2 regions of the Cellvibrio sp. PSBB023 genome follow, and region 1 is predicted to be linked to the other one. Evidence: predicted binding sites of a transcription regulator. Region 1 holds the regulator's gene; the other holds the start of a gene.

What was found. Region 1 encodes sigma-54, which starts transcription at its own class of promoters, with help from an activator protein. Its sites were predicted from a motif close to TGGCACANNNNTTGCNNT; they were not measured.
Region 2: atzF (allophanate hydrolase) is a predicted target of sigma-54. The motif match lies at 4,480-4,497, and genes of this name have one in related genera.

The regions. Positions count from the first base shown of each region.
Region 1 covers NZ_CP019799.1:2,111,896-2,127,305, reverse strand. The annotation lists gene B0D95_RS20645 (hypothetical protein) at 1-1,584, shown strand, start outside; gene B0D95_RS09440 (LacI family DNA-binding transcriptional regulator) at 1,691-2,743, opposite strand; gene B0D95_RS09435 (SMP-30/gluconolactonase/LRE family protein) at 2,985-3,821, shown strand; gene B0D95_RS09430 (DUF1244 domain-containing protein) at 3,899-4,213, opposite strand; gene motA (flagellar motor stator protein MotA) at 4,454-5,311, shown strand; gene motB (flagellar motor protein MotB) at 5,324-6,319, shown strand; gene yjgA (ribosome biogenesis factor YjgA) at 6,393-6,911, opposite strand; gene B0D95_RS09410 (HPr family phosphocarrier protein) at 7,061-7,333, opposite strand; gene rapZ (RNase adapter RapZ) at 7,337-8,206, opposite strand; gene ptsN (PTS IIA-like nitrogen regulatory protein PtsN) at 8,219-8,668, opposite strand; gene hpf (ribosome hibernation-promoting factor, HPF/YfiA family) at 8,740-9,030, opposite strand; gene B0D95_RS09390 (RNA polymerase factor sigma-54) at 9,131-10,783, opposite strand; gene lptB (LPS export ABC transporter ATP-binding protein) at 10,937-11,662, opposite strand; gene lptA (lipopolysaccharide transport periplasmic protein LptA) at 11,668-12,228, opposite strand; gene lptC (LPS export ABC transporter periplasmic protein LptC) at 12,215-12,826, opposite strand; gene B0D95_RS09370 (HAD family hydrolase) at 12,831-13,370, opposite strand; gene B0D95_RS09365 (KpsF/GutQ family sugar-phosphate isomerase) at 13,403-14,374, opposite strand; gene B0D95_RS09360 (phospholipid-binding protein MlaC) at 14,695-15,318, shown strand.
Region 2 covers NZ_CP019799.1:141,245-156,654, forward strand. The annotation lists gene uca (urea carboxylase) at 1-2,453, opposite strand, end outside; gene atzF (allophanate hydrolase) at 2,617-4,419, opposite strand; gene B0D95_RS00680 (deoxyguanosinetriphosphate triphosphohydrolase) at 4,764-6,176, shown strand; gene B0D95_RS00685 (hypothetical protein) at 6,199-7,155, shown strand; gene B0D95_RS00690 (PA3496 family putative envelope integrity protein) at 7,216-7,419, opposite strand; gene B0D95_RS00695 (ATP-dependent zinc protease) at 7,657-8,121, shown strand; gene rimK (30S ribosomal protein S6--L-glutamate ligase) at 8,178-9,083, shown strand; gene B0D95_RS00705 (bifunctional diguanylate cyclase/phosphodiesterase) at 9,111-11,444, opposite strand; gene B0D95_RS00710 (STAS domain-containing protein) at 11,928-12,617, shown strand; gene hisC (histidinol-phosphate transaminase) at 12,730-13,782, opposite strand; gene fabF (beta-ketoacyl-ACP synthase II) at 13,844-15,118, opposite strand; gene B0D95_RS00725 (TetR/AcrR family transcriptional regulator) at 15,246-15,410, shown strand, end outside.

The DNA.
Region 1 (15,410 bases):
TACCTATATGTCACAGATTATGGCAGTTATAAAATCCGCAAAATCGAGATAGCGACAGGTATAGCCACTACGCTCGCTGCGGGTGTGTTTTTCTTTCCCACAGGCATAGCCACTGATGGTATTTATCTTTATGTTGCCGATTCTTACCGTCATACAATTCGCAAAATCGATATGGCGACGAATATCGTCACAACGCTCGCTGGCAGTGGAGGTTGGGGTAAAGCTGTCGATGGCATAGGCACTCGCGCAGGCTTCTGGACTCCGAACGACATCGTCATTGATGGTACTCACCTTTATGTTGCAGATACCAATAATGATAAAATTCGCAAAATTGATTTAGTGACTCGTGCCGTCACTACAGTTGCAGGTATTAACAAACCAAGAGGTATTACTACCGATGGTTCCCACCTTTATGTTACCGGACCTTCCAATCACAAAATCAGCAAAATCGATATGGCTACGGGTACGGTTACTACGCTGGCTGGTAGTGGTTCAAGCGGCAGTATTGATGGTACAGGCGCAGCAGCTAGCTTCTCTCGGCCGGCTGGCATCACCATCGATGGTGCTCATCTTTATGTTGCAGATAGTTCGAATCATGAAATTCGTAAAATCGAAATAGCAACAGGCGTTGTTACCACTCTAGCCGGCCGTCAACTGGATAGCTCTGATGGTACAGGTGCAGCTGCGAATTTCCATGAACCGTCCGGCATTGCTACCGATGGCACTTACTTTTATATTGCTGACAAAGGTAGTCATAAAATCCGCAAAGCCGAGATAGCGACAGGTGTAGTCGCTACGCTTGCTGGAAGTGGTTCACAAGGTGGTGAAGATGGCACAGGTGTGGTGGCGAGTTTTTACAATCCGTCCGGCATTGCCACCGATGGAACTTACTTGTTTGTTGCTGATAAGGGTAATCATAAAATCCGCAAAATTGAAATAGCGACCGGCGTGGTGACTACGTTGGCGGGTGGTTCACGAGGCAGTGCCGATGGCACAGGCGCAGCGGCGAGTTTCTACGAGCCGAGCGGCATCACCACCGATGGTACTCACCTTTATGTTGCAGATAAATACAATCGTAAAATCCGCAAGATCGTAATAGCGACCGGCGTGGTCACTACACTGGCGGGGAGTGGTGCAAACGGCAGTGTTGATGGCACAGGCTCTGCGGCGAGCTTCTATTCTCCTCAAGGTATCACCACCGACGGTACTCACCTTTATGTTACCGATACTAATAATTATAAAATCCGCAAAGTCGAAATAGCGACGGGTGTGGTCACTACGCTGGCGGGTAGTGGTTCATTCGGCAGTGTTGATGGCACAGGCGCAGCGGCGAGTTTCGCCAACCCTCAAGGTATCACCACCGATGGTACTCACCTTTATGTTGCTGATACAGGCAGTAATACAATCCGCAAAATCGAAATCGCCACGGGCGTGGTGACTAGCTTGGCGGGGCGTGGGTCAATAGGCAGTGCCGACGGCGTAGGCACAGCAGCGCAGTTCAATAATCCAACTGGCATCACCACAGACGGTTTTTCATTGTTTGTGACAGATACCGAAAACAACACCATCCGCAAAATTGAGTAAACGAATGTGTAATGAGTAATTGTATTTACTCATTTGCCACTCACTAAAAAGCCCGCACAATTTAATTGTGCGGGCTTTTTTTGTTGGGCGATTTTTTATTGTTTGCTTAACGCTTTGACGGCGCTGGGCAGGTTGAGTCGCGCACAATTAATTGTGGGTAAAAACCTTCGCTTTCTACATCGCGATGCGCGCGAATAGTATCAATTAACAATCCGGTGGCGCGCTCAGCAATCGTAGTATTCGGTTGTTGCGCTGTTGTCAGGTTGGGCCATGCTTGACGAGAGAAGGGGCTGTCTTCAAAGCCGACAATAGACAGTTGTTGTGGAACTTCCACCCCTTGAATACGTGCGGCAAATAAAGTGCCCGCCGCGATTTCGTCGTTACACGCAAATACGGCTGTCGGTTTTAAATTGGATGCCAGTAATTGGCGTGTGCGTTTTACTCCGGATTCGAAGGAGTATTCGCCTGGAATAATCAACTTTTTGTCGAGTGGAATTTTGTTTGCTTTGAGTGCTGCTTTATAGCCTTCCAAACGTTCAATGCTGGATTTGTGTGCCTCTTCACCGCCTAAAAAGGCGATGGACTTGTGCCCTAAGTCGATTAAATACTGGGTAATTTTGTGCGCGGCAGTGCGGTCATCGATAAAAATACAGGGGCCTTTTTTATCCGGTGGTTGTGAGCCGGAGAGAATACGCACAAACGGAATTTTACGTTTACTGAGCGCTGATAGTACCTCAGGCATTTCTGACATGGGTGGCGTGAGCACCAGGCCGCCTACCTGACTGCGATCTACCATGTTCAATACTTCGTCAATAATGTCTTCCGCTTTAGAATCGCAAGGGTGAATAACCAGTTCATAACCCTGGCGGCGACATTCACCCAATATGCCTTTTTGCATATCGATCACATAGTTGCTGTTGGGGTTGTCGTAAATGAAGCCGATGGATGACGCCGCACCGCGCAGTAAGCGTGCCGATAAGTTTGGTTGATAGTTCAACGCTTTGACGGCCTGCATGACTTTTTCCTGCAGCTCTTGCCCCACAGTACCTTCTTTATTAATCACTCGCGATACGGTTTTGAAAGAGACACCCGCCAGTTTGGCAACGTCTTTAATCGTGGCTTTGGATTTAGGTGCGTGTTTATCGACACTGGTTTTCATAAGCGGTAGAGGTTCAGTTAGTCAGCAAAGCGCTAGGGTAGAGCTTAGGCCCGCCAAGCGCAATCATTTCACTCACACCACTTCACCCTCACTTGACGCGCAAGGATATGTAAAACATTTTGCGATCTTCGAATCTGCGGGGCACCATGGGGTAGTAGGGGAGGGTGGATGTCCGGACGGCCCGGATTGAATCTCCATATGCTCCCCTATGTGTTACCCATAATCATAATGAGGTTTATCCATGAAAAAGCTATTTATGCTCTTCTCATTGCCGTTGTGCCTACTACTGGGTGTTCCGGCACAGGCTGCGAAACAATTGGAACCACTGTGGCAAACTGCTGATTTACCTACGCCTGAGTCGGTACTCTATGTGGCGGATAAAAAATCTCCATATCTGTTTGTATCCCTGATTGATGGGCAAGGTGATGTTGTTGATAGCAAAGGCGGTATTGCCAAATTAACTACCGAAGGGGAAGTAATCGATAAGGAGTGGATCACTGGGCTCAATGCTCCCAAAGGCATGGCGCTTTATAAAAACCACCTCTATGTGGCAGATATTACCGAGCTGGTTATTATCGATATTGAGGAAGAAAAGGTAATCGAAAAAATTCCGGTTGCCGATTCCGTATTTTTGAATGATGTCACCGTGAACTCATCGGGTATTGTGTATGTGTCGGATACCCGCACCAATAAAGTTCACCGCTATCAAAACGGCAAAGTAGAGCTATATCTGGATAATGTGACCAGTGCCAATGGCTTGAAAGCATTAGGTTCCAATTTAGTGGTAGGTGCCGGTCAAGAGCTACTGCTGGTGGATGCCAAGAAAAATCGTCTGGTAATCGCCAAGGGATTTGAGTCTGGTATTGATGGTATTGAGATGATTGAGCGCGGCGAATTTATTGTCAGCTGTTGGGTGGGATTGGTTTATTACGTTCACGGCGATGGTCGTCTGGAGCTTTTGATCGACTCGCGCGAAGAGAAGATCAATACCGCGGATATTGGTTACGATCCAACGAATAAACACTTGTTTGTACCTAATTTCTTTAAAGATACAGTGACTGCTTATCAATTAAAGTAGGGGCATCCTCTATTCGGATGTTGTCTATTCAGGCCAGCCCATAACAGGGCTGGTCTATTCGGGTTATACAAATCAGATTATTCAGTGCTGCTGGTTTTTTGCGCAAACTGCGACAGTTGTGCTGCACTGGCTTCACCCTGGAACTGGTTTTTCCAGTCGCTGTAGGGCATGCCGTAAATTCTCTCCCGCGCATCCTCATAGTCCAGCGTAATATCGCGCTCGGCGCCGGCAGCGACATACCATTTGCTTAAACAATTGCGACAAAAGCCTGCCAGATTCATCAGGTCGATATTTTGTACATCTTTACGGCTATCCAAGTGTGCGACAAGGCGGCGAAACGCCGCTGCTTCCAGTTGTTCTTGAGTGGCAATAGGTAGGTCTTGAATTTTCATAGTAAATGACTCCGTAGGCTAGGCATGGCCGCTATTCTACGATTAATTCCGGCATTTCACCCTGATCGTTCAAATAGTATTGGGTTTTGTAGCGATTAAATTTTTTTCCCGTCTTGATCCTCAATTCAAGCTGCCTATACTCAAACGGTACTGTTAAGCTTGTCGTTGTAATGATTTGGTTATGTTAATAGTTTCTTATCGCCTGGTAGCAAGCCGGCCTTTTGCAATGGGAGTTTTTGCGTGAATATCATTCTGGGCATTATTGTCGTACTCGGCTGTGTTATCGGCGGGTTTGCAATACATGGCGGTAACCCCTTGGCACTCATGTCACCGATTGAGGTGATGATTATTTGTGGGGCATCGTTTGGGGCGATGATCATTGGTAACCCGCTATCCGTCACCATCGGGGTTATCAAGTCAGGCGGGTCGTTAATGACGCCCTCCAAGTTCAACAAGGTGTTTTATCTGGAACTGCTGACACTGCTTTATGACATCCTCAATAAAACCCGTCGCGAAGGCCTGATGGCGATTGAGGGCGATATCGAAGAGCCGGATTCCAGCCCCATTTTTGCCAACTATCCCTCTATCCTCAAAGATCACCATATCGTTGAATTTATTTGTGATTATTTGCGCATCATGGTCGCGGGTAATATGGCGCCGCACGAGTTGGAGTCACTCATGGAGCAGGAACTTGATGGTCATCATCAAGAGGCGTCGGTGGTTCCCGGTGCTATCCAGAATGCTGCAGACGGCTTGCCCGGCTTTGGTATTGTGGCGGCGGTTCTCGGGGTTATTATCACCATGGGTAAAATTGGTGGGCCGCCTGCAGAAATTGGTGCAGCGGTAGCGGCTGCACTGGTGGGAACGCTGCTGGGTATTTTGTTTGCCTATGGCTTTATCGCCCCCTTTTCCAGCTATTTGCAAGGCAAAGTGCGCGATGAAAGTCGTGCCTATGAATGCGTTAAGGCAGTATTGGTAGCCTCCATGAACGGTGTGCCACCGCAAGTCGCGGTCGAGTTTGGCCGCAAGGTTCTTTTCCATAGTGTGCGTCCCAGCTTTAAAGAGCTGGAAGAGCAATATCGCGCTAACAAGAAGTAAGGTCGAGCGTTTATGGAAAAGAACTCAGCACAGCAACCCATTATTATCAAAAAGAAAAAGGGCCATGGCCATGGTCATCATGGCGGCTCCTGGAAGGTTGCATTGGCCGACTTTATGACGGCGATGATGGCATTCTTTTTGTTGATGTGGCTGCTGGGAAGCACTTCGCCAGAAGAGAAAAAGGCTATTTCCGGTTATTTCAAAGACCCGGGTAGCCCCTATGTTGTGGGCGAGGGTGGTGCAGATCTCGGTTTGATTAGCCAGGAGCGCCCCATTCAGCGTTCAGACGCTGATGACAGTGAGGACTCCACTGCTAGCAATAAGGAAGATGCAGGCTATCAACAAGAGATGAGTGAGGACCAACTCAAGAAAGAGATGGAGCGCATCGAAAATCAGCAGTTGGAAGAATTGAAGAAACAGTTGGAAACAGAAATTAATGCCCTCGATTCTGTGTTCCAGCAAATCAAGGATCAAATTCTTATTGATTTCACTGCACTGGGTCTGCGTATCCAGATTGTGGATAAGGATCAGCGCCCGATGTTTGATGTGGGTAGTGCAAACCTTAAGTCCTACTCAGTGGATGTGTTGCATGCGCTGGCACCCATCCTGAATAAGGTGCAGAACAAAATCAGTATTACCGGGCATACAGACTCAACCCCCTATGGGGCCGGGGCGACCTATACCAACTGGGAGCTTTCTGCGGATCGTGCCAACGCTGCGCGGCGTGCTTTATTGGAGGGTACATACCCTGAGGCCAAGGTGGCAACTGTGCAGGGCATGGGTTCGGCAGCGCCCTTCTTGGTTGATCGCCCCAATGAACCGATTAATCGCCGCATTGCGATTATTGTGCTCAAAAAAGCAGTAGCAGATGCCTTGGGAAGTGGAGTTGGTATCGACAGTAGTAAGCTGATCAATAGCAGTGATACCTTCACTCAGCCACCTGCGGGTCCCAAGATTTTGTCCCCGGCGGAAGTGAATGATGCCATTGATGCGGCAAATGCGCCCTAGTGAGATTGTCTGTCGCCCACAATGAAAAAGCCCGGATCATGTCCGGGCTTTTTCATTGTGCATAGAGATATGCTTAATCTTGCGTGGCGAGCTGATCGCGAATAAAACCAAAGAGTTTGCGCGCATTGGCGGGCGGCTTGTTTTCTTCGCGCTCTTTTTGGGCCGCGCGAATCAGTTGGCGCAAATGCTGTACATCAATACCCGGACAGGAGGTCACCAGGGTTTGGAATATCTGCTTATCACCTTCAATTAACAGGTCGCGGTAGCGCTCAATCTGGTGTTGACGATGCACGTATTGATCGCTGCGGTTTTGCATTTTCTCTACTGCCGCTTTGATCTCCTCATGATTGCCTTCGCGCATCAAGCGGCCAATATATTGAACCTGACGGCGGCGAGCTTCTTTCGGTGGTAGTTTGCGGGCGATGTAGATCGCATCGAGCATTTCTTCGCTCAGTGGGATGCTGGCGAGCTGCTTTTCATTCATATCGATGAGACTCTCACCCAGTGCCTGCAGGGCGTGCATATCGCGTTTTACTTGCGATTTGCTGAGGATGTAGTCATCGGGATTGATGTCGTCGTAGTTGTAAACCATAGGAATATCTGTTTTTGCTCAAGGAGTCGCCATCAGTTTTACGTATCCAGGGAGCGTATTACCGACAGAAAGGGAAATAGGGTAAAAGGTCGCGCAGCTTAGTGCACAACGGCGGTAGCTACAACCGCTTTGGCTTAACAATAGAGTATTTATTCGCCTTCATCAAAGCGATCGGCAATCAGTGTCTTGATGGCATTCATCGCGGCATCGGCATCAGCACCTTCAGTGCTGACTTCCAAACGGCTGCCACAACTGGCGGCAAGCAGCATTAATGACATGACACTTTTGGCATCAGCCCAAAGGCCTTCACCGACACGAGCCTGAACGCTGGCCTGAAATTGGTTAGCCAGGGTGGCAAACTTGGCGGCGGCGCGCGCGTGAAGCCCACGCTTGTTAATGATGTCGAGCGTTTCGATTGGCATGGTTTAGTGTTTTTTGTGTTTGTTGATATCGCGATGGCGCACCTGCACATCGCTAAAACTCTGATTGAAATGACGCTGCAGGCGTTCTGCCAGATACACCGAGCGGTGTTGCCCGCCCGTACAGCCTATAGCAATCGTAATATAGCTGCGGTTGTTCGCTTGATAGCGCGGCAACCAACGCGTCAGATAATGTTCAATGTCATCATACATTTCCTTGACTGTAACTTGCTCTTCCAGAAACTCAATCACTTCCTGATCTTGACCCGTCTGCGGGCGCAGATTGGGCTTCCAGTGAGGATTGGGCAGGCAGCGTGCATCAAATACCAGGTCGGCATTCACGGGCACACCGTGTTTAAAGCCAAAGGATTCAAACAGGATTGCCATGGTGGATTCACTACGGCCTACCACCCGCTCTTTCACCAGATCGCGCAATTCATGCAAATTCAGATGACTGGTATCAATCACCTGATCGGCACAGTCGCGAATAGGCTCCAGCAGATGCTGTTCAGCGGAGATGGATTCTTCAAGGCTAGTATGCTTATCCGATAGTGGGTGCTTGCGGCGCGTTTCGCTAAAGCGCTGGATCAGTACAGCGGGTTGTGAATCCAGAAACAAGGTCTGAAAGGGGAGGTGAGCCTCTTTCAGCGTGCTGATCATCTGCGGAAATATGCTCAGGTCTTGCCAGGCATTGCGCACATCAATGCCGATTGCAAAACGCTGCTGATCATTCTTGTGAATTTGTATTTGTGCCACCAGTGCAGGCAGTAGGCTGACTGGCAGGTTATCAATACAGTTAAACCCCACATCCTCAAGGACGTGAAGCGCTGTACTTTTTCCTGAACCCGAGAGCCCACTCACAATCACCAGATGCATGTTATTAACCTGTCAGGGGGTTATCGCTGCTTGATAAAGCGCTGCATCGCTATCGGCATTGCGCAAGCGCTGGCGATAGTCGGCATTGTTGAGTGCACCCGCCAACGCGGCAAGTGTTTGCAGGTGTTCGTCATGCGCGTCTTCGGGAACCAGCATGGCAAACAGAATATCAACGGGTTGTGAATCTATGGCGTCAAAGTCTATCGGGTCTACCAAGGTGATCAGTGCGCCTATAGTGCCGCTGCAGTTCTCTACCCGGCAATGGGGAATGGCAATACCGTGGCCAATACCGGTTGAGCCAAGGCGCTCGCGGCCAATCAGGCGGCGAAACAAGTCGTCCGCATCAATACCGGGGACATCCTGTGCAATGGCGTTTGCCAATAGTTCCAGGGCGCGTTTTTTACTGCCGCCTTCGATACCACACAGCGTGCGGCCAGGGCTGATAAGAGTTTGAATTTGCATGGCTAGGGTGATTACCAGGAATCTCACAATGTTGAATGCAGCGGGCCACTGGGGCCGCTGCATAGCGTGGGTTAACGATGGCTGCGCATCTTCTCTTTGTGTTTAATCAGTTGGCGATCCAATTTATCGGCCAGAGAATCAATCGCAGCATACAAGTCCTCATGGGTAGCATCGGCAAATAAATCTTTACCGCTGACATGAATAGTGGCTTCTGCTTTTTGAATTAATTTATCGACAGAGAGGATGACATGCGTACTGGTAATGCGATCGTGGTGGTGGCTTAAGCGCTCGATTTTGCTACTGACATAGTCTCTTAGCGAATCGGTAACTTCCAGATGATGACCACTGATATTTATTTGCATAGATACTTCCTCTCGATAGAAACAAAATGGTTGTGGTTACCACAACCCAACAGCTCATCCATGATTTTTCTTCCGAATTTCGTATTTATAGGGCTAGGAATTAAATTGTTTTACGCTCGTTGGAGGGCGGAATATTCAGCGATTCGCGATATTTCGCAATGGTCCGACGAGCTACTTGTATTCCCTGCTCGGCGAGCAGGTCGGTAATCTTGCTGTCACTCAACGGTTTTTTGGGGTTCTCGGCGCTCACCAATTTTTTGATGATGGCGCGAATTGCCGTTGAGGAACATTCGCCACCACTGTCAGTACTCACGTGGCTGGAGAAAAAATACTTCAGCTCGAAGATTCCCTGTGGGGTATGCATGTATTTCTGGGTAGTCACGCGCGAGATAGTGGATTCGTGCATCTCTACAATTTCTGCAATATCGTGCAGCACCAGTGGTTTCATCGCCTCGGGGCCGTAATCAAGAAAGCCACGTTGTTTTTCCACAATACAGCTTGCTACTTTGAGTAGGGTTTCATTGCGGCTCTGCAAACTTTTCAGGAACCAGCGGGCTTCTTGCAGGTTATCTTTGAGAAACGTGTTATCGCTACTTGAATCGGCACGCTTCACCATGGAAGCGTAGTTGGAATTGATCCGCAGGCGTGGTGCTATCTCCGGGTTCAGTTCAACAATCCAGCGGCCATCGCGTTTTTCTACAAATACATCCGGTACTACATATTCGGTATCACCACTGGCGATAATATCGCCCGGGCGCGGGTTCAGGCTTTGAATAAGAGCGATTGCCTGACTTAATTCCGCCTCTTTCAATTTGGTACGCCGCATTAATTGACGGTAGTCGCGGCTTCCCAGCAAGGGCAAATACTGTTTGGCGATCAGCTTTGCTGAATCCAAAAAAGGTGTTTTCGGGTCGAATTGCTGCAGTTGCACCAATAAACATTCCGAGAGATTCTGGCTGCAAACGCCACAGGGATCAAACTGCTGTAAGCGGTGTTGAACGGCCTCAACTTCATCCAGCTCCAGCTCTTCAAAATCACCGCGCATGCCTTCAAATATTTCTTCAAGGGTGATGGAAAGCATGCCGCTGGGCTCAACTGCGTCGATGATCGCCATAGCCAGAACCCGGTCGCGATCAGACATGGGTGTCAGGTTGAGTTGCCACATCAGGTGATCGTAGAGTGAATCGGTTACTGCGCGACGGCTTTCAAAGTCACTGTCTTCGTTGTCGTAATTGCTGGAATTTCCGGTGGATGAGGTTTGGTAAACATCGTCCCAACTGGTGTCTACAGGCAGGTCGCTGGGGATTGAATCGCTCCAGTCGCCGCTGTCGGCACTAAAACTCTCACCTTCACCATAGACATCGTTATCGCCAAAGGATTCCCCATCAGTAAAGCCTTCGCTGTCACCAAAGCTTTCGGTTTCGCTATAGCCGGGCTCGTTGAAGTTGTCGCTGGTCGCTGAGGAGAAGTTATCGCTTGCGCTAAAGTCCGCGCTATTGTCGGTGCCGGATTCAGCGGCAATTTCCTGTTGGCGGGTGTAGTCAATCTTGTCTTGTTCGCTGCCTTCGTAATCGGTGCTGCTGGCTGATGAGTCAAAGCTCTCTTCAACTTCAAGCATCGGGTTGGATTCGAGGGCTTCCTGAATCTCCTGTTGTAGATCCAGTGTGGACAGTTGCAGAAGGCGAATTGCCTGTTGCAATTGGGGGGTCATTGTCAGCTGTTGGCCGAGTTTAAGCTGGAGAGATTGTTTCATTGTTGTAGCAACAAACCCTTATAACGCGGGATGGAAAACATCTGTTAGGTGGAGTTTAGTCAGGGTTTGCGCCGCAAGCAACATCTGTAAGCAAGCTTTATGCCTAGAGTATAAAGAAACTTAAATGTCAAGCTGTTTGTTGGTGGGATTTCATCACAGCCGGAAGTGTTCGCCCAGGTAAACCTCGCGGACTTTGCTATTGCTGAGGACAGTATCAGCATCGCCCTCCGCAATAATATGACCTTCGCTGACTATGTAGGCGGTTTCGCAGATATCCAGGGTTTCACGCACATTGTGATCCGTAATCAATACGCCGATGCCGCGGTCTTTGAGGTGTCGGACAATCTCTTTGATGTCATTTACGGAAATGGGGTCTACCCCGGCGAAGGGTTCATCAAGCAGGATGAACTTGGGGTCAGTTGCCAGCGCGCGCGCAATTTCTACGCGACGGCGTTCACCGCCAGAGAGGGCCATGCCCAAGCTATCGCGAATGTGGGTGATATGAAACTCATTGAGTAGTGCCTCCAGTTTTTCAAGGCGTGTTTCGCGGCTCAGGTCTTTGCGGGTCTCGAGGATCGCCATAATGTTATCGGCGACGGTGAGTTTGCGAAAAATAGAAGCTTCCTGCGGCAAATAACCAATTCCGGCGCGGGCGCGGCCATGGATGGGGAGTTGGGTAATATCGCGATCATCAATCAGTACGCTGCCATTGTCCGCTGGTACCAGACCGGCAATCATATAAAAGCAGGTGGTTTTTCCGGCGCCGTTAGGGCCCAGTAAGCCAACAATGTGACCGCTTTCTACGGTGATTGATACATCGATAACGACTTTGCGTTTTTTGTAGCTTTTGGCGAGGTGGCGTGCGTGCAAACTAGGCATAGGAATCAGTTATCGGTGGCAGTGGATGAGGAAGCTTGTGGCTCTGCTGGTCTGGCAGTTTTTGGGGGGATAACAATTTCAATTCGCTGCCCTTCACCTTTAATGCTGCCGCCTTCTGCCTTCATGACTTCTTTCACTAAATCGTAATCTATGTGGGGGCCGCTCATGACGGCGCCATTTTGCTCAACGGATGCATCCTCTATTAATAGCAGGTGTTCATTGTTGGGGGTGTAGGTAATTTGCTTGGCTGCCGCCGTTACAATCCCCTGTTCAGCATCGGGTTGCTGCTTGAATTTTGCCGGGCTACCTGTGGCGATCATTTTTTCCACACCACCTTCGGCATTGGTGTGAATAATAATGGAGTCGGCATTAATGATGAGTGAGCCTTGGCGAATCTCAACAGAGCCGGTGTAGGTGGCCACACCATTTTTCTGGTCGACGGTCAGGTTATCAGCAGAGCCCCGAATGGTTTCATGTTTGTCGGTGGGCAATGCCCACGCTGTGCTGGCACATAACAGGCTGATAAGTAGGGGAAATATGTTGAGCGGAATTTTAGCGTGGTTCATAAGCAGCCTTAACCTGTGACTTTAACGTCAGCCAACTTTTTGCCAGATCGGCTTCCATTCCTATTGCATCCATCTGGCCTTTTGCGCTGCGCATGTTAACAGCTTTGTCGGTTTGCGCGAATTGTGTATTGGTGTGCAAGTTAAGTTCGGTAGTGGTGATGCGAACCAAACCATTGCTGTGGGTTTGTTGCTGAATCAATACATCGTCGAGCAAACGAATCAAGTGGCCATTGGATTCGCTGCGCCCGGTATTGGCAGTAACCTGCCAGGGAGCACCGCCATCGACATCAAGGAATAGCATCACGGGTTGTTCTATGTGGGTATAGTCTTCCGCCGATGGTGCATCCAATTGCAGTTGAAAGTGGGTAACTTGCGGTGTAGTGAGTTGGTAGCGCAACTGACCACCCAAATTATATTCGCGGGTTTCTACCGACTTCATATAGTACTGGGGAAAGCCGCGTGGATCGTAGGTGGCAGGTTGCGGATCGTCCTTTTGGCGGAGCGAAAAGGCAAAGAAGCACACTAGCAGGACGAAAGCGATTAGCCAGGGGCCTGGAATGTGTTGATGTAGGTATTGGGCGCGCTGCAAAAGAGTCATGGTGTCAGTGGCTGTTTCCAATGAGGTAGGTGTTCAGGGCAGCATCAAATGTATTTTGTGCTTGCATAATCAAGTCGCAAGCAGCACGCACGGCGCCTTCGCCACCACGCTCGGCACTTTGCCAGTGCGCGCGTTGGGCGACACTGGTATGGGCATTGGCTACCGTGAATGCCAATCCAACCCGTGTCATGACGGTGAGGTCTGGCCAGTCATCACCCATAAAGGCAATTTCATGCAGCGCATAGCTGTGCTGTTGCAGTATTTCTTGCAGTGCATCCCACTTGTCTTCGCGGCCCTGCACCAGAATTTCGATACCCAAATCCTTGGCGCGTCTGGCAACCAGGTTGCTGGTTCTGCCGGTAATAATGCCGACTTTCACTCCAGTCTTTTGGAGTGCTTTGATGCCTTGTCCATCCAGTGTGCTGAAGGATTTAAACTCTTCGCCGCTATTGCTGAAATAGAGGCGACCATCGGTCAGTACACCATCCACATCCAATAAAAAAAGTTTGATTTGCGCCGCGCGCTCGCGTAATTCGGGATTCATGCTTTGTTCCAGGTCAGCTTGCAGTGACGGCATTAAATAATGCCGGCGCGCAACAAGTCATTGATTTTTACGACACCAACGAGCTGTTTTTGTTCGTTGCTGATCAGTAGTACGTTAATTTTTGCCTCTTCCATGACTGCCAGTGCCTCGGCTGCCAGGGTGTTTTCGCGCAGCATGCGGGGGTTGGTATTCATTAGCTCGCCTGTTTTGGCGCTGCGCACATCTACACCGCGATCAATACTGCGACGTAAGTCGCCATCGGTAAAGATACCGAGCAGTTCACCGCTGTTATTCATGACTGTTGTCATGCCAAAGCCTTTCTCTGACATCACCATCAATGCTTCAAGCAATGGCGTGTCGGGTGATACTTGAGGGATGTCGCTGCCAGAGTGCATGACATCCGTGAGGCGCAGTAATAATTTGCGCCCGAGTGCGCCGCCCGGGTGTGAAAAAGCAAAATCCTCAGCCGTAAAGCCACGTGCTTCCAGCAAGGCAATAGCAAGCGCATCGCCCATTACCAAGGTGGCGGTAGTGCTGGAGGTGGGGGCCAAGTCGAGCGGGCAGGCTTCGTGTACAACGCTGATATCCAAGTTAACCTCAGCAACTTCGCCCAGCGTCGATTGGGCATTGGCACTCATGCTGATGATCTTTACCCCGGCGCGTTTTAACAGCGGCAGCAGGGTAACAACCTCATTGGAGCTGCCCGAATAAGAGATGGCGAGCACAACATCCTGCCGGGTAATCATTCCCAAATCACCATGGCTCGCTTCGCCTGGGTGAACAAAGAACGCAGGAGTGCCAGTGCTGGCGAGTGTTGCTGCGATTTTTTTGCCAATGTGACCGGACTTGCCCATGCCCGTCACTATTACTCTGCCATTGCAGGCCATGATCAGTTCGCAGGCCTTGGTGAAGCTGCCATTAATGCGTTCGCTCAATGCGCTAACGGCTTCCGCTTCAAGGCGAATAGTCCGTAGGGCAGAGCTAACATAATCGAATGCAGACATAGGGCGGTTCCTGAAGTGCGGGAAGGCATTATAGCGGTGATGCCCTCCAAGGTGAGGCTTAAGGTGCTGTTTTTTCCATGCTATTGCTTATCCCCTGTAATGGCAAAATGGTATAGTGCGCGCCATGAACTTGCTTGCCGGGCCTTCAGGTTCAATTAATTTCCCCTTTGGTTTAATCAGCCATCACATCCAAAATACCCTTAAAAACGAAAAGAATGGCACCATCAGGAATAAATGCTGTCCGAGTGTCGGTGCGCTGAATCCAGGCCTGAGGTCATTTTGACTGAATGAATACAACTCACTTAATGGAAGGTTTTACAATGAAATATCTGTTCACCAACGTTTCTGGTGCTGTTTTGGGCTTATTTTTATTGTTTGGCTTGCAGTCAGCACAGGCTGCCGATGCAACCCAGGCACCACAAGTGATCGTTGAATCGGTTGCGCAAGAACTGTTTGGCTTGGTCAAAGCGAAAAATACCGCTAAAACAGCCGATGATGTTTACTTCAAACAAGTCGAGAAGGTGCTGGATGAAGTAGTGAATTTCCCCTTTATCGCAGCATCGGTTATGGGTAAAGCGACTTACGGCAAGGCAACTGCCGCACAGCGCGAGCAATTTTTGAAGGTCTTTAAAGATGGCATGGTGAAATCACTCGGCAAAGGTATTCTGGGCTATGCCGATAGCAAAGTTACTCTGGCAGGCGTTACTGCCGATCCTAAAAACCCGAAGCGCGTAGTGGTGAAGCAAGAGCTGACAGCCGATGGCGCCAACCACAAGCTGGATTACACCATGGTGCAGGGGAAAACGGGCGAGTGGAAGCTGATCAACGTTATTCTTAATGGTGTAAATTTGGGGCAATCCTTCAGCGGTCAATTCAAGGCTGGCCTGAAAAAGCACAATGGCGATCTGGATCAGGTGATCGCTAACTGGCTGGTTGATGCCTGATTCATAGTCTGATCACCGATTGTGGTACCGCAAAACCCCTGGCCAATGGCTGGGGGTTTTGCGTTTTGGATCATGGTTTTTTAAGTGCGATA
Region 2 (15,410 bases), 2.0 Mb from region 1:
AGCAGAATATATTTGTCTCCTGCCTGACGATAACTCACCAATGGGCGGCTGCCCTGCGGTTGCAATGCTGCAACGATACAATCAGAAATGGTGTTTTCCGGTTTAACAATCGGTGCGAGTAACACTTGCGGCTGTACGCTCAGGTTTTCAATTGCACGATCGGTAGATAACTCCAACGCGAGTGCGGCATCAAAACTCAAGCGTTTAAAACGAATTTTATCGCCCGGTTTTACCTGGCCGACTTTCCACAACTCTGCTTTAACGATAGTTACCGGGCAAACAAATCCACCGAGGCTGGGGCCATCTTTGGTGAGGATTACCGGCATATCGCCAGTGAAATTAATGGAGCCAACGGCGTATTCAGTATCGTGTATGTTTGAAGGATGTAATCCTGCTTCGCCGCCGTCACTGCGAGTCCATGTGGGTTTGGGGCCATTCAAACGAATACCCAAACGGTTGGAGTTGTAGTGCACTTCCCATGCGGTTGAAAAAAACATATCAATCGCATCTTCAGTGAAAAAATCTGGCGCACCGTGTGGGCCATAAAGCACACCGATTTCCCATTCATTAGGGTAGGTTGGGATTAATTCTTTCGGCGCTGCTGCTGCTTCGTAAACTGGTGCAGGAGTTGTGCAGGCTGCGATTGCCGGATTGCTAATCGGCAACATATCAGTCGCGCGCAAGGTGCGACCTGCGTGGCCGCCGAATTGACCAAGTGCAAAGGTAGAGCGGCTGCCTAAATACACGGGGACATCAAAACCATTGCGCACTGCAAGGTATCCGCGACAACCTTGGTCGGCTTTGCCCACTTCCAGAATTTGTCCGGCTTTAATGGCAACCGGTTGCCAGAATGGAATTAATTCACCATCAATTTTTGCAGGTGATGTCGCACCCGTCAGCGCGATGGTTGCATCGCGATGGAATTTTAATTTCGGCCCGATGATGGTGTATTCAAGCGCGGCTGCACTTTCATGGTTGCCCACAATACGGTTGGCCAAACGGAATGCGTAATCATCCATCGGGCCTGAGGGTGGAACACCAATGCTCCACAAACCGACGCGACCGGGGTAATCCTGCACGCTGGTGTAAGTACCAGGCTGTAATACTTCTACAACGGGTGCTTGATATTCAAAGCTAGCTAATTTATTGGTGGCAACATTGCCGCTGCCAAAAAAATCCGTTGCGATAATTTGACGCAAGTAATCCAAATTGGTCGCAATACCTGCTGCGCGCGTTTCGTTCAACGCGGTTTTCATTTTGCTAATCGCATCAGCGCGATCTTTACCGTACACAATAATTTTGGCGATCATTGGATCGTAATAGGGCGATACTTCAGTACCGGTCGAAACCCAGGTATCGATACGTGCCGATTCGGAAAAGTGAACGTCGGTTAATACGCCCGGTGATGGTTGGAAATCGCGCACTGGATCTTCAGCATATAAACGTACCTCAATCGCAGCGCCTTTGGGATTGATTTCAATATCCAGTTTTGGCGGAGTACCGGCAGCGGTGAGGATCATCCACTCAACCAGATCTACACCAGTGCAAGCTTCAGTAATGGGGTGTTCAACTTGCAGGCGGGTATTTACTTCCAAAAAGTAAAACGCATCGCGCGCGGCATCGTAAATATATTCAATGGTACCAGCAGAGCGATAGTTAACGGCTTCGCCCAAGCTTTTGGATGCGGCCAATAATTTATCGCGGGTGGCAGCGGGTAAATTGGGTGCAGGAGTTTCTTCAACCACTTTTTGGTTGCGGCGTTGCAGGGAGCAATCGCGTTCACCCAATGCAAGTACGTTACCTTTACCATCACCAAAAATTTGTACTTCTACGTGGCGGGCGTTATCGACAAAGCGTTCGAGAAATACACCGCTGTCACTAAAAAAGTTTTGACCTAAACGTTTTACACTTTCATAGGCGGCGATTAGTTCCGCTTCGTTGTTGCAGCGCGTTAAACCAATACCACCACCACCGGCGGTGCTTTTTAACATTACTGGATATCCCAGTTGTGCTGCAGAGGCTACGGCATCATCAAGCGATGCCAATAAACCGGTTCCGGGAGTGAGCGGCACACCGGCTTTTTCTGCAATTTCACGCGAGGTGTGCTTTAAACCAAATTCGCGAATTTGTGCGGGGGTTGGACCGCAGAAGGCAATACCTTCCGCCTCACATTTTTCGCAGAAGGCAGCATTTTCGGACAGGAAGCCGTAACCTGGAATAATTGCTTGCGCGCCAGTTTCTTTGGCAGCGGCGAGTATTAAATCTGCCTTCAAATAACTTTCTGCCGCCGTATTGCCTCCAAGACAAACTGCTCTATCACATGCGGTGACGTGCGCTGAATTACGGTCTGCATCAGAATAGACTGCGACAGATTCGATGCCCATTTTTTTCAGCGTTTTGGCAATACGCACCGCGATTTCTCCGCGGTTGGCAATAAGTACGGTCTTCAACATGATTCTTCTCCGGCTGTAATTCTCTTTTGTAGGTTGGTGGTGAGCTTGCGAACCCCAACACGACATTTTTAATTTCTTGCGATACTAGTGATGCTTTGTCGGATTACTTTCTTGTAGCCTTACATGGTCATGTTGGGGTTCGTTCCTCACCCCAACCTACGCATCATTTTTGTAAGGATTTGATATAAGCCCGCCATCCACCCAAATGCGTAATATCGGTCGCGCCATTTACGGCGGCGCCTTCACAAATAAAGCCTTTTACTTCACGGCCATCGTGCAAACTCAAAGTACCTATACCCAGTGGTGCAGGAATTAATGCAACAAAACTTCCGAAGTGGTGCAGTGGGACATCCCACAATTCCACAATAATTTCGGCGCCCTCGGTTGAGCGAATCAAACCTGGCTTGGGTGGTGTGGTATTGGGTAATGCAAATAAACGGTAATTGTTGGCGGTGTAAGTGCTCTCAACAAAAATGGCATTGCGTTCTTGCAGTTGCACATTGAGCGGCATACCGGTCAAATGCGCTCCGACAACGGCGAGGCGTACATAACCTTGTGGCGGCGTGTTTTTTAGCGCGAGTGCGGGGGTGGGTTTGCCCGTAGCACCGAGTAATAAATTAACGCTGCTGTGCCATTTTTTTCCGAAGGCAGCGAGTGCGGCGTCTTGCCATGCGGGGGCAATCAAGGTGATGCCGAATGGCAAGCCGTCGGCGCGCATGGTTGCAGGCAGCGCGAGGGCAGAGCAGTCGGCGAGATTCACAAAGTTGGTGTAGGTACCCAGTTGGCTATTAACGACAATAGGATCGGCGTTGACTTCGGCAATTGTTGGATGACGCGGTGATGTCGGAACCAAAAGCGCATCAACATCTTTCATTAGCAATTGTATTCCGCGTGCGAGATCAGCACGGCGATATTCCGCTTGGTAGGCGTCAGTCGCGGAAAAATTTACTGCATTTTCAACAATGCCGCGCACGACGTCATTCATGTCCGCGGCGTGCTCTTGCATAAATTCGGCAATGGCTGCGTGACGCTCCGCCACCCAAGGGCCGCCATACAATAATTGCGCGAGGGTGAACATCGGCGTGAAATCGATGGTGACTAACTCCGCACCAAACGCAGAAATATTTTCCAGTGTTTCCAGCCATGCTGCTTCGGCTTGTACATCGCCGAACCAGTTTGGTGATGCAGGAATACCAAAACGAGGTTTGTTGGAAAAATAAGTTGCGGCGGCCGGAGCTGTGCGTGAGTAACCGTCAGTGGGATCAAATCCTTCCATCACACTGGCAACGGTTTCTGCATCTTCCACTGTGAGTGCAAATACAGATACACAATCCAGGCTGCGACATGCGGGTACAACACCTGTGGTACTGAAATGGCCTTTGGTGGGTTTTAATCCAACGATGTTATTGAAACCGGCGGGTACGCGGCCGGAGCCTGCGGTGTCTGTGCCCAAACTGAATGGCACCAGGCCTCGTGCAACTGTGGTGGCAGAGCCGGAGCTGGAGCCGCCGGACACATAATCTGCGTTAAATGAATTGGGTACGGCGCCGTAAGGCGAGCGAGTGCCAACCAAGCCAGTAGCAAACTGATCCAAATTGGTTTTGCCCAGCACAATTGCACCGGCTTGCTTCAAGCGCGCTACGCTGGTGGCATCGCTCTCGGCGATATAGGTAAATGCAGGGCAAGCGGCGGTTGTCGGCATGCCGGCAACATCAATATTGTCTTTAACCGCAAACGGAATTCCGTAAAGCGGGAGTGTGGTTGCATCGCCAAGGCTGGCCAGCGCAGTCAGTTGCGCTTCAATCTCCGCGCTGGAAACAATATAAATCCAGGCCGCATCCTCCGCCTTGAGTTGCGCGCGAAGGTTCAGCAGCGCATCGCGCGCTTGCAAGTCTCCACGGCGATAGGCATCGCGCCATTCAGGAATTGTCCAGCCAGTAGTTAGGTAATCGTGCAACAGCGTCATTGTGGTTCCTGCGTATGAATCTGAAATACAATCTTGGATACAAGATTGCTTTTCAGAGGTTTTGCAGAAACTGTGCCAAGCGAAAAAAAACCTGCTTGCAGGGTGGGAGAAAGGAATAAAACTCTATTAATTTCATTGGTTTAGTGCCATCAGTAAATTGTCGATAGCTCTGTTTTTAATCATTGTTGAGCGTTAACTGTGTGCGCTCTCTTTGTGCGCTTGAACCTGTGTTTTGAGACAAGCTGGTGCGTTTATTTATCTTGTTTTTTATAAAAACCAAGATGCTTCGATGTTATGGGCATACAGAACGCAAGGCATTGTCTAGAATGGTGGCCTATGCCTGAATGTTATTAATGCCTATTGGCTTTATTGAGAGAAAGTGGATTTTTATGGCGATGAACTGGAACCAACTGCTCTGCGCGGATCGTTTGGGTAAGCGTGTGGCAAAGCATGAGGAAGGGCGTTCGCCCTTTCACTCGGATCACGACAAAATTATTTTTTCCGGGGCTTTCCGTCGTCTCGCGCGCAAAACGCAAGTGCACCCTATGGCGACTAACGATCATATCCATAATCGCATGACACACAGTTTGGAGGTGGCTTGTGTGGGGCGCACGCTCGGTATTCGTGTTGGGCAGGCATTGAAAGACAAAGGTGATTTGCCTGCGCATATCTGGCCAACGGATATTGGCGATATAGTGCAGGCAACCTGCCTGGCACATGACATCGGCAACCCGCCGTTTGGCCATACGGGTGAAGATGCAATCCGTAACTGGTTTCAAAAGGAGGGCGCTGAATTTCTAACGGATTTGTCGCCCTCCGAGCAGGATGATATTCGGGTATTTGAAGGCAATGCGCAGGGCTTGCGTGTGTTGACTACTTCCGAGTATCACCAGTTTCATGACGGTATGCGTTTGACCTATGCAACGCTTGCGTCCTCTATTAAATACCCCTGGACATCATCACCCACGGTATTGGGGCAGCGCCCGAAAGATACCAAGTACGGAATATTTCAATCCGAGCTGGAACACTTCCATGAGATCGCGCAAAAAACCGGGCTGATTGAATTGGGGCACGATTGGTATTGCCGCCATCCGCTGGTGTATTTGATGGAGGCGGCCGATGATTTTTGTTACGGCATTATCGATTTAGAAGATGGTTTGGAGATGGGGATTCTCAACTGGGCTGAAATTTATGAATTGTTGCACCCGGTAATTGCTGATTCCCCGCAGCTTGGTGACTTGGAGCGCTTGCTGAAAAAAGTGAATGATGGTCGCAAACCGGCATTGGTGCGCGGCAAGGTAATTGATGCTTTTATCAATGCCGGCACTTCCGCGTTTATTAAACATCAAGATGCATTTTTACGCGGGGAAGTGCAGGGTGATTTAATTTCGCTGTGCGATCCGAAAGTGCGCAACGCTGTACAAGCGGCAAAAGATTTAGCCAAACGCAAAATTTTTAATCACTCGCGTCGGGTTGAGTTGGAGATTGGCGCTTATGCGGTGATTGGCACTTTGTTAAATACGGTGTGCTCTGCCGTTTATGCATCGCTCGGCGACCCGGCGCAAATGACCTACAAAGATAATCGCGTTATGGCGTTGATTGGCGAAAACAATTTTCACCCGGATGTAAGCAACAAGGCGCACAACTATAAATACCTTGCATTGATGGCGGTGATTGATTTTATCAGCGGTATGACCGACAACTATGCTACAAATCTTGCCAAGCAATTTAACGGCATGGGCCATTCAGCCTACTAAAAAAACGGATGTTAGTGCCCCTATGTTAAATGCAATTTTATCGCCAGTGGCGGCGCGCAGCGTGGTGGTATTGTGCGCGGTGTTATTGGTGTTGGCCGCGCCCTTATTTTTTGTGGGCGGGCCGGATTGGGTATCTTCAACGCTCTTAAAAAACCTGTGGAATTTTGGTCATGTGGTTTTTTTTGCGTTGCTGTTAGTGGTGGTGCAATGGTTTGTACCACTCACCCATTGGCACCAGTGGCTGGGTGTTACTTTATTGGCCTTGTTGCTGGGGGCGACAGTTGAAGTGGTGCAGCATTTTGTGGGGCGCTATGCAAGCTGGGGAGATTTATTCAATAACCTGGTGGGGGTATGGCTGGGTTTGTTTTGGGGGCAGCACCTGGGCGCGGCGCGGCACCCAAACCGGGTGCGATGCGCGCGCGTGTTGAGCCTGTTATTGATCGGCCCGGCGCTGTGGCTGGTGCTAGAGGCGGCTTGGGCCGAGTTGAGTTTGCGTCGTGCGTTTCCGCTGGTGAATAGTTTTGAATCGCGAGCGGAGTGGCAGCAGCTGGTGTTTAATCCTGAACGCATAGGCTTACAGCCAAGTACAACGGCCGTCAGTCATGGCGAGCAATCCCTACAAGTGGATCTGATGGCTGGCGGCTATTCCGGGTTGCGTTTGCGAGTGTGTTATGGTGATTGGCAGGGCTTCAATGTGGTGGCGATGGATTTGTTCAACCCTGAAGCCGACCCTATGTCGTTGGTTTTGCGCTTATCCGATGTGATCCATGATCGCGGCGATAACCATTATGATGACCGTTTTAATCGCGCGCTGCTGTTGCAGCCGGGGTGGAACAGGCTGCGTTTTGCCATCGCCGATATAGCACGCAGCCCCAAGCAGCGTAGTATGCAGTTGGATGCCTTGTGTAACTTGGGAATCTTTGCGGCAGATCTACCGCGGCCGCGCCGTTTTTATCTGGATAATATCCGGCTGGAATAACGGGCCCACAAAAACAAACCGCCGATAAATCGGCGGTTGTGTGACTGGATGCAAGAACGGCTAAAAATCCAGATCAGAAATATCGTCGTATCCGAGCTGATCCTTAATGCGACGACGCTCCAAGCGATCTTCGATTTTGCGACGCATTTCCAAGGTGTGCTGGCTGGCTTCTTTGCCAGTCAGTTTTGGTGTTGCCTCTTCATCATCGGTTTCGATGCTATCACTTATAAGATCAGTATCCGGTGACTCTACATCAACTGACATAAGACTACTCCAACATTGATAGAGAGAAGGTTTGGCGTCGTTTCCCGCAGAGGAAAAATTGACCCGCGCTATTTACCATAGCCCATTAAAAAACAAAAGAAAAATCTTGTTCGGCAAGCGAGATTTTTCTTTTTACCTTGGCGCCAATCTGGGTTACAAAGCGCGCCTGTGGCCGAGGTGTGAAGCCGGTATCAGGTGCAAGATTCAAACATCATTTTTGGGCGAGGTCGAACGACAGTGGCAAAAAAACAAGCGGAAGTCATTGGCTGGCGCGAGTGGGTTGGCCTGCCAGATTTTGGTATTGCTGCCATTAAGGCAAAAGTGGATACCGGTGCACGCACCAGCGCTTTGCACGCCTACTATGTCACGCCGTTTGAAAAGGATGGCAAGCCCTGGGTCAGGTTCGGTTTGCACCCCCTGCAACAGGACAGCCTCACCTGTATTGAATGCGAGGCACCGGTAAAAGACGTACGGCAAGTCACCGACTCTGGCGGTCACAGTGAAGAGCGGGTAGTGATTGAAACCTGCCTGCGTATTAATGGCCTGGAAATGCCCATCGAGGTCACTCTCACTGACCGCGAAAATATGCGCTTCCGTATGCTGCTGGGGCGCAGTGCACTCAAAAAAGGGTTTTGGGTGGATAGCAGCAAATCATTTTTACTCGGCGGCTCCAAAGACCAGCCGCTGATGTCTGCACTCTAGGGCGATTCATTCCCCGGGTGCCTCCCGTTACTTGATCAATATCCTTCAGGATTCCTATGAAAATCGCTATTTTGTCGCGCAATCGTCGCCTTTACTCCACGCGTCGTTTGGTGGAGGCATGTACCAAACGCGGCCATGAAGTGCGTGTAATCGACATTTTGAAATGCTACATCGACATTGCCTCTGATAGCCCTGCCATTTGGTACATGGGTGAATTGCTGGAGGACTTTGATGCGGTGATCCCACGCATTGGTGCTTCGGTAACTCACTATGGGCTGGCGGTGATTCGCCAGTTTGAAATGATGGGGGTTTACTGCCTTACCGAATCCATCGCCCTGGGGCGCTCGCGGGATAAGTTGCGCGCGCTGCAATTGCTTTCGCGCAAGGGCATAGGCTTGCCCAAAACCAGCTTTGCCTACAACGTGCACGATGCCAAGGAGCTGATCAAGCTGGTGGGCGGTACTCCGTTAGTGCTCAAACTCTGCGAAGGTACCCAGGGGCGCGGCATAGTGCTTGCCGAGACCCAGAAGGCCGCCGAGAGTGTGATTGAAGCTTTCCGCGAATTGCGCGCCGAGTTTTTGGTGCAGGAATTTATCAAAGAGGCCAACGGCAGTGACCTGCGCTGTTTTGTGATTGGCGATAAGGTCGTTGCCGCCATGGAGCGCACCGCTGCAGAGGGTGAATTCCGCTCCAACCTGCATCGCGGTGGCTCGGCCAAGCTGGCCAAATTGACCCCCACAGAGCGCCGTACAGCAATCAAGGCAGCACAGACCATGGGCTTGCAGGTCGCCGGTGTGGATTTGCTGCGCTCCTCGCGCGGGCCTTTGGTGATGGAGGTAAATTCATCGCCCGGTTTGGAGGGTATTGAAGGGGCGACGCACAAAGATATTGCCGATGCGATTGTGGCGTTTGTCGAGGAAAATGCTCGCCCCAATGCCAACAAAACCCGGGGTAAGGGTTGATCTGCGGTGAGATAAAGTCGGGGGCGATTAAGCCCCCACTTTGAGCTGCTGTTCGCGCAGGTGATTTTCCAAACGTACAACTGTGCCATCAAAATAAAAGCGACCATTGCGGAAGTGGCCTTCCAGTTGTTTGGCGGTCATGGGTTTGGCATAAAAGAATCCCTGCGCCTGATCGCAGCCATGGGTGCGCAACCATTCGGCTTGACCTTCGTTTTCAACCCCTTCAGCGATTACCCGCATCTGCATATTGTGCGCAAGGCCAATAATGGATTTGGCTATAGCGGCGTAGTTGGCATCGTCGTGAATATCGTGGATAAAACTGCGATCAATTTTCAATTTTTGCACCGGGAAACGCTGCAAATAAGCGAGCGATGAATAGCCGGTACCAAAGTCATCAATGGCGAGGTACATACCCATTTGGTTGAGCTGGTTGAGCTGGTTGATGGTTTCGCCCGCGTGCTCCATGGCACAGCTTTCGGTGATTTCCAACTCCAGGTATTTGGCGGCCAGCCCGATTTCAGCAAGTATCGCTTCCACCTTGCCGGGGAAATTCTTCTGACGGAACTGGCGCGGCGATAAATTGACTGCAATCTTGCCGATATATTTGCCTGCATCCAGCCAGAGTTTTTGTTGGCGACAGGCCTCGCGCAGTACCCACTCCCCAATCGGCACAATAAGCCCGGTCTCTTCGGCCAGTGGAATAAAATGGGCCGGCGACACTATGCCGCGCTCCGGGTGTTGCCAGCGTACCAGCGCTTCTACACCGGTCATCTCGCCGGTTTTTAAATCCACTTGTGGCTGGTAGTAGAGTGTCAGTTGTTGCTGTTCAATGGCGCGGCGCAAATCGTTTTCCAACAGCAAGTAGTTCACCGCTGTTGCGTTCATGCCCTTGGTATAAAACTGGCAATTATTTTTACCGGCTTCTTTCGCTTTATACATGGCGATGTCAGCATTTTTTAACAGCTCATCCGTGTCATCCCCGTCTTCCGGGAACAGGCTTACACCGATACTTACGGTAGTAGAAATACTGTGGCCACTGACTTCAATTGGGCGCGACAGAGTGCTGAGTAATTTGTTGGCGACAAAAATAACATCGTCAATATCGTGAATACCTTCCAGCACCACCACAAATTCATCGCCACCCAAGCGTGCGACGGTATCCATATCGCGTACGCCTTCATTGAGGCGCGTGGCGAAGGCTTTGAGCAGAATGTCACCGGCGTCGTGACCCAAACTGTCATTAATATTTTTAAAGCGGTCGATGTCGAGCAGCATCAGCGCAACGCGAGAATTGGCGCGGCGGGCGCGGGCCAAACCGTGGTAAATGCGATCGTAAAACAGTGAGCGATTGGGCAGCGAGGTCAGTGAATCGTGAAAGGCCATATAGTTGAGTCGCGATTGCTGTTCGCGCAGCGCTGTCTCGGCCAGTTTTCGTTCGGAAATATCGGTGCCGATAGTGCACACCCCAAACGCTTTTTGCTGCTTGTCGCGCAGTGGAAATTTGACCAGTAAATAGGTGTGCTGGGTACCATCTTTATGCATCAGATCCAGCTCAACTTCGTAGGTTTGCTGGGTCTTTTTGGTGGCGAGGTCTATCTCCCACATGGATTGGGCAACGTCTTTGGGGTAAACATCAAACACGTTTTTGCCCACAATACCGTCTTCACCCACATTGGCCATTTGATTGTAATGCTCGCTGGCCAAGACTATGTTGCCGTCCAGGTCTTTTACTGAAATCAGCGTGGGCGAGTAATTCAAAATCGCATTTAAATAGGTTTCGCTGGCCCAGAGTGCTTGTTCCGCCACGCGAAACCGTTCGGCTTGTTCTTCGTGGTGCCACATATCAATAACCTGACGCACCAACAGGGAACTGAATGTCCATACGGTATCCAGGTCTTGTACCGCGTGTTGCAAGCTCGCCAGGTCATCCTGGGATTCCATATAAAACACCGCGATGGTTTTCTGGTTTTCGCAAATCGGGTGCAAAAAGCAGGCGCGGGTATCAACGGGAATAGTTTTGCCAATAAGGCCGCTCATGGCACTACGGCTCAGTGCCAGTGCCTGGCCGGATTCAAATACATCGTGAATAAATGCAGAGGGTAGGTTGTTAATGCGATTGAGCGAGGTGGCGATAGCATTAATCGCAGTGTGGGTGCCTGTGCGATTGGCAATGGCTTCCACGTAGATATGATTGTCGCGGGCAATAAGTAAGGCAACGCGCTGAATGGTGTGTTTGGCAATAACCAACTTCACCAATCGCTCGGCAATTTGTTTGTGATTTAAGTTGGTAAAAAGTTGCTGGAACTTTTTAATCAACTCTACAGCCGTATGTTTCGGCTGCGCTGGGTCACTATTTGGCATATTCACTCAATTTGGGTGATGGTCTCGCAATTTAGTGTGTTCGTACATCTTATTCCCCGGTGTGAGGGGATCCGCTATCACTAAACATCTCTCTGGTGGCCACTCTTCCGGGGCCTGCATATCCCAAATTTCTAACTTGAATCAGTACTTTACAACAAAAGCGCCTAAAGCCACGCTTTTTTATGATAAATGAACACGCCCTGTAAAGCTCAAGCAAAAATTAGTGATTCGTTGGTTAATTTTGGTGTCAATGTGTTTCCAATCTTCCCAACTTTGGCGCGCATTTTGCGAAAAAGATGATGTGTGTGCCAATACTATGTTTTCATAAGAAATTGGAAAAAGCCGGTTCGCGCCGTACAGCCATTGAAATCCGGTTCTGTGCCCTGGCAGCTATTCGCTTTTACCCTGCACTGATCTAGGCTTATTTAAAGATTCATTTATAACGCTATTTGCACTGTTATCGCGTGCTGGAGTGGTTCAATCATGCGTCATCAGGTTCCTTTCGTAGGTGAGCGTAAGGTCATTCGCGCCGATGATGAACAGGCGCGCAGCAAACGTATCAGTGGCCGCGTAATTGATGATGTGGTTGGTAATGGGGTGGCGCAAAGTAGTTGGGAGGATGTGGTGCCGGAAGGCTGGGTTGATCGCTCCATTCCCAAGTCTGCCCAGAAAACACTCACGCCCGGCTCGGCGTCACGTTCACCGGCAACCCCTACGCCTCGTCCTCAGGTTCCTATTCGCTCCGGCAATACAAACAGCGCTACGCACAAGCCGGCTGCTACCAAGCCGCTTGCAAATAAATCCACCGCCAGTTCCGGCGCCATTACCTTTTCAGATTCCGCCTCCCTGGATTGGACGCCTATCAACAATGGGCGCGGTTTGCGCATTAATATCCACGGCGCTATCGACAGTGATTTGCGCAAAGAGTGGGCGCGCCTGTTGGAAGGTACGGGTGATGCGAACATTGAGGCGTTTGAATTTAATTTAAGCGACGCCCCGGCCTTGAGCTTGACGGGTTTGGGGATGTTGCTCTTGTTCAAAGAGCGTAAAGGCTCAGCGCGGGAGAGCATCAGCCTGTGCAACTGTAATAAAGAGGTGGCGCAGTTGCTGGAGTGGACAGGTATGGATCGCTATTTTGTGATTAAAACCACGCAGATTTCCGATAAATCCTGAAGCGGTTAAACGCTCTCGACACCCTATTGCCCATAACAAAAAAAACCGGTCTGCTTGGCAGTACCGGTTTTTTGTGCGGGATGTTTTTTTAATCACCTGTTTGCGCGCGGCATCAGGCTTTTTTTAACGCCTCGATCAGCGCCTGCATCTGCTCGTCGGTGCCGATGGTGATGCGCAAAAACTGGCTGATACGCGGCTTGTTAAAGTAGCGCACCAGAATCTTGTGGTCGCGCAGGTGTTGGGCAAGGTCTGCCGCATTCTTGCCCAGTGGTTCGGCAAACACAAAATTGGCTTGCGATGGCAGCACTTTGAAGCCGAGCTTTTCCAGCTCGGCCGTTGTCCAGTTGCGAGTGGCGATAATCTGGTCGCGGCAGCGGCTGAAATAAGTTTCATCCTCAAACGCCACAATCGCCGCAGCTTCTGCAATGCGGTCAAGTGGATACGAATTGAACGAGTTTTTCACCCGATCCAGCGCATCGATTAAATCCTTATGACCCACTGCCAAACCTACGCGCATCCCCGCCAGTGAGCGCGACTTGGACAGGGTTTGTACTACCAACAAATTGGGATATTTATCTACCAAGGCAATGGCCGTTTGCGCACCAAAATCCACGTAGGCTTCATCGACAACCACAACCGATTCGGTATTTTGCTGCAACAGTGCTTCGATTTCTGCCAGAGGTTTACCAATGGCCGTGGGTGCATTGGGGTTGGGGAAAATAATGCCGCCGTTAGCCTGTGCGTAATCGGCGAAATTAATGGTGTAATCCTCGCACAACGGGATGGTTTGGTAATCAATACCAAACAGTTTGCAGTACACCGGATAAAAACTGTAACTGATATCCGGAAACAGCAGCGGTTTACCCTGCTGGAAAAACGCCATAAACAGCAGTGCCAACACTTCGTCTGAACCGTTGCCAACAAATACCTGTTCCGCTGTCACGCCGTAATAATGCGCGATGGTATTTTTCAGTTTTTTGGAATTGGGATCGGGATACAGACGCAAGCGGTCGATGGTGTCATGGTTAATCACGTCGATCACCTTGGGCGAGGGCGGGTAAGGGCTCTCATTAGTGTTCAACTTGATCAAACCATCAATTTGTGGCTGCTCACCGGGCACATAAGGCTCCAATTCGCGCACCACAGGACTCCAAAACGTCGACATGCTTGCTCCTCAACCATTGCAGCAAAAAAGAGTGCGCAGTATACGCGTTGAGGCGCGCGGCTCACACCCAGCGCTTTAACAAAATACTCGCATTGACCCCGCCAAAGCCAAAGCCGTTGGAGATGGCGTAGTCGATTGCCGCTGTGCGTGCGCTGCCGTGAACTATATCAACACCCGCTGCGGCCTCGTCCTTATGTTCGAGATTCAAGGTAGGCGGGATCATTTGGTCGCGCAGTGCCAGCGCGGTAAAAATGGTTTCAATGCCGCCAGCCGCACCGAGTAAATGACCAGTGGCCGATTTGGTGGATGTCACGGCTACCGTCTCTCCATCACCAAATACGCGTTTGATCGCTGCAAGCTCACCTTTATCGCCCACAGGCGTTGAGGTTGCGTGTGCATTGAGATGTTGGATTTGTGCGGGAGTTATTCCCGCTTGTTTGATAGCAATTTCCATCGCGCGTTTGGCGCCGTCGCCGTCCTCTGGTCCTGATGTCAGGTGATAGGCATCGGCACTGGTGCCGTAGCCGACAATTTCAGCAATCGGCTGCGCGCCGCGAGCGAGCGCATGGTCGAGTGATTCAATCACCAAAATTCCCGCACCTTCACCCATCACAAAACCATCGCGGTCGCGATCAAAGGGGCGCGATGCACGGGTCGGCTCGTCATTAAAGCTTGAGGATAAAGCCCTCGCTGCCGCAAAGCCGCCCAAGCTGACTGTGTGGATGCAGGCTTCAGCACCGCCACAAATCGCCACATCAACCTCGCCCGCACGGATCATGCGCGCTGCATCACCAATGGCTTGCACACCTGCCGCACAGGCAGTAACCGGTGCTCCCAGCGGGCCTTTAAATCCGTATTTGATCGACACATGTCCCGCCGCCAAATTGACCAGGAAGGAGGGAATGGTAAAGGGTGATAACTTACGGGTGCCGCGCGTATCCGCAGTGCGCACGGCATCGGCAATCGCCGGAAAGCCGCCCACGCCGGAGGCGATAATCGTCGCCGTGCGCTCTTGCTGCTCAGTCGTTGTCGGCTGCCACTGGGCTTGTTGCAGGGCTTCATCGGTGGCGGCGAGCGCAAGCAAAATAAAGCGATCCATCTTGCGCTGGTCTTTGGGAGTGACGATTGCATCCGGATTCAAACCAGCTTCCTCATCTTCTTCGAGAGTAGGAACTACACCGCCGACTTTAGCCGGCAGGTCATTGACCATGTCATCGGGCAAGCGGCGCAGGCCGGATTTCCCCGCAAGCAAGCGCTGCCACACAGGTTCAATGCCGCAGCCGAGCGGTGAGGCTATGCCCATTCCGGTAATCACAATTCGGGTCTGCTGGCTCATGGACGCTTCCTCGATTAATTTATATATGACACTCATCATTTATAATTATATGATGCTCATCATGTATAGTGTCAAACACTATTTGGTCATAGGTCGATGACGTTTTAATTAGTGGGTGGAAATAACGATGAGAGTCAGCAGAGAGCAGGCAACAGAAAATCGCGGAAAAATTTTACATACCGCTGCACAACTATTTCGCGAGAAAGGTTTTGATGGCATAGGTATTGCCGATCTAATGAAAAAGGTAGGCTTAACCCATGGTGGTTTTTATGGCCATTTTGCCTCCAAAGAA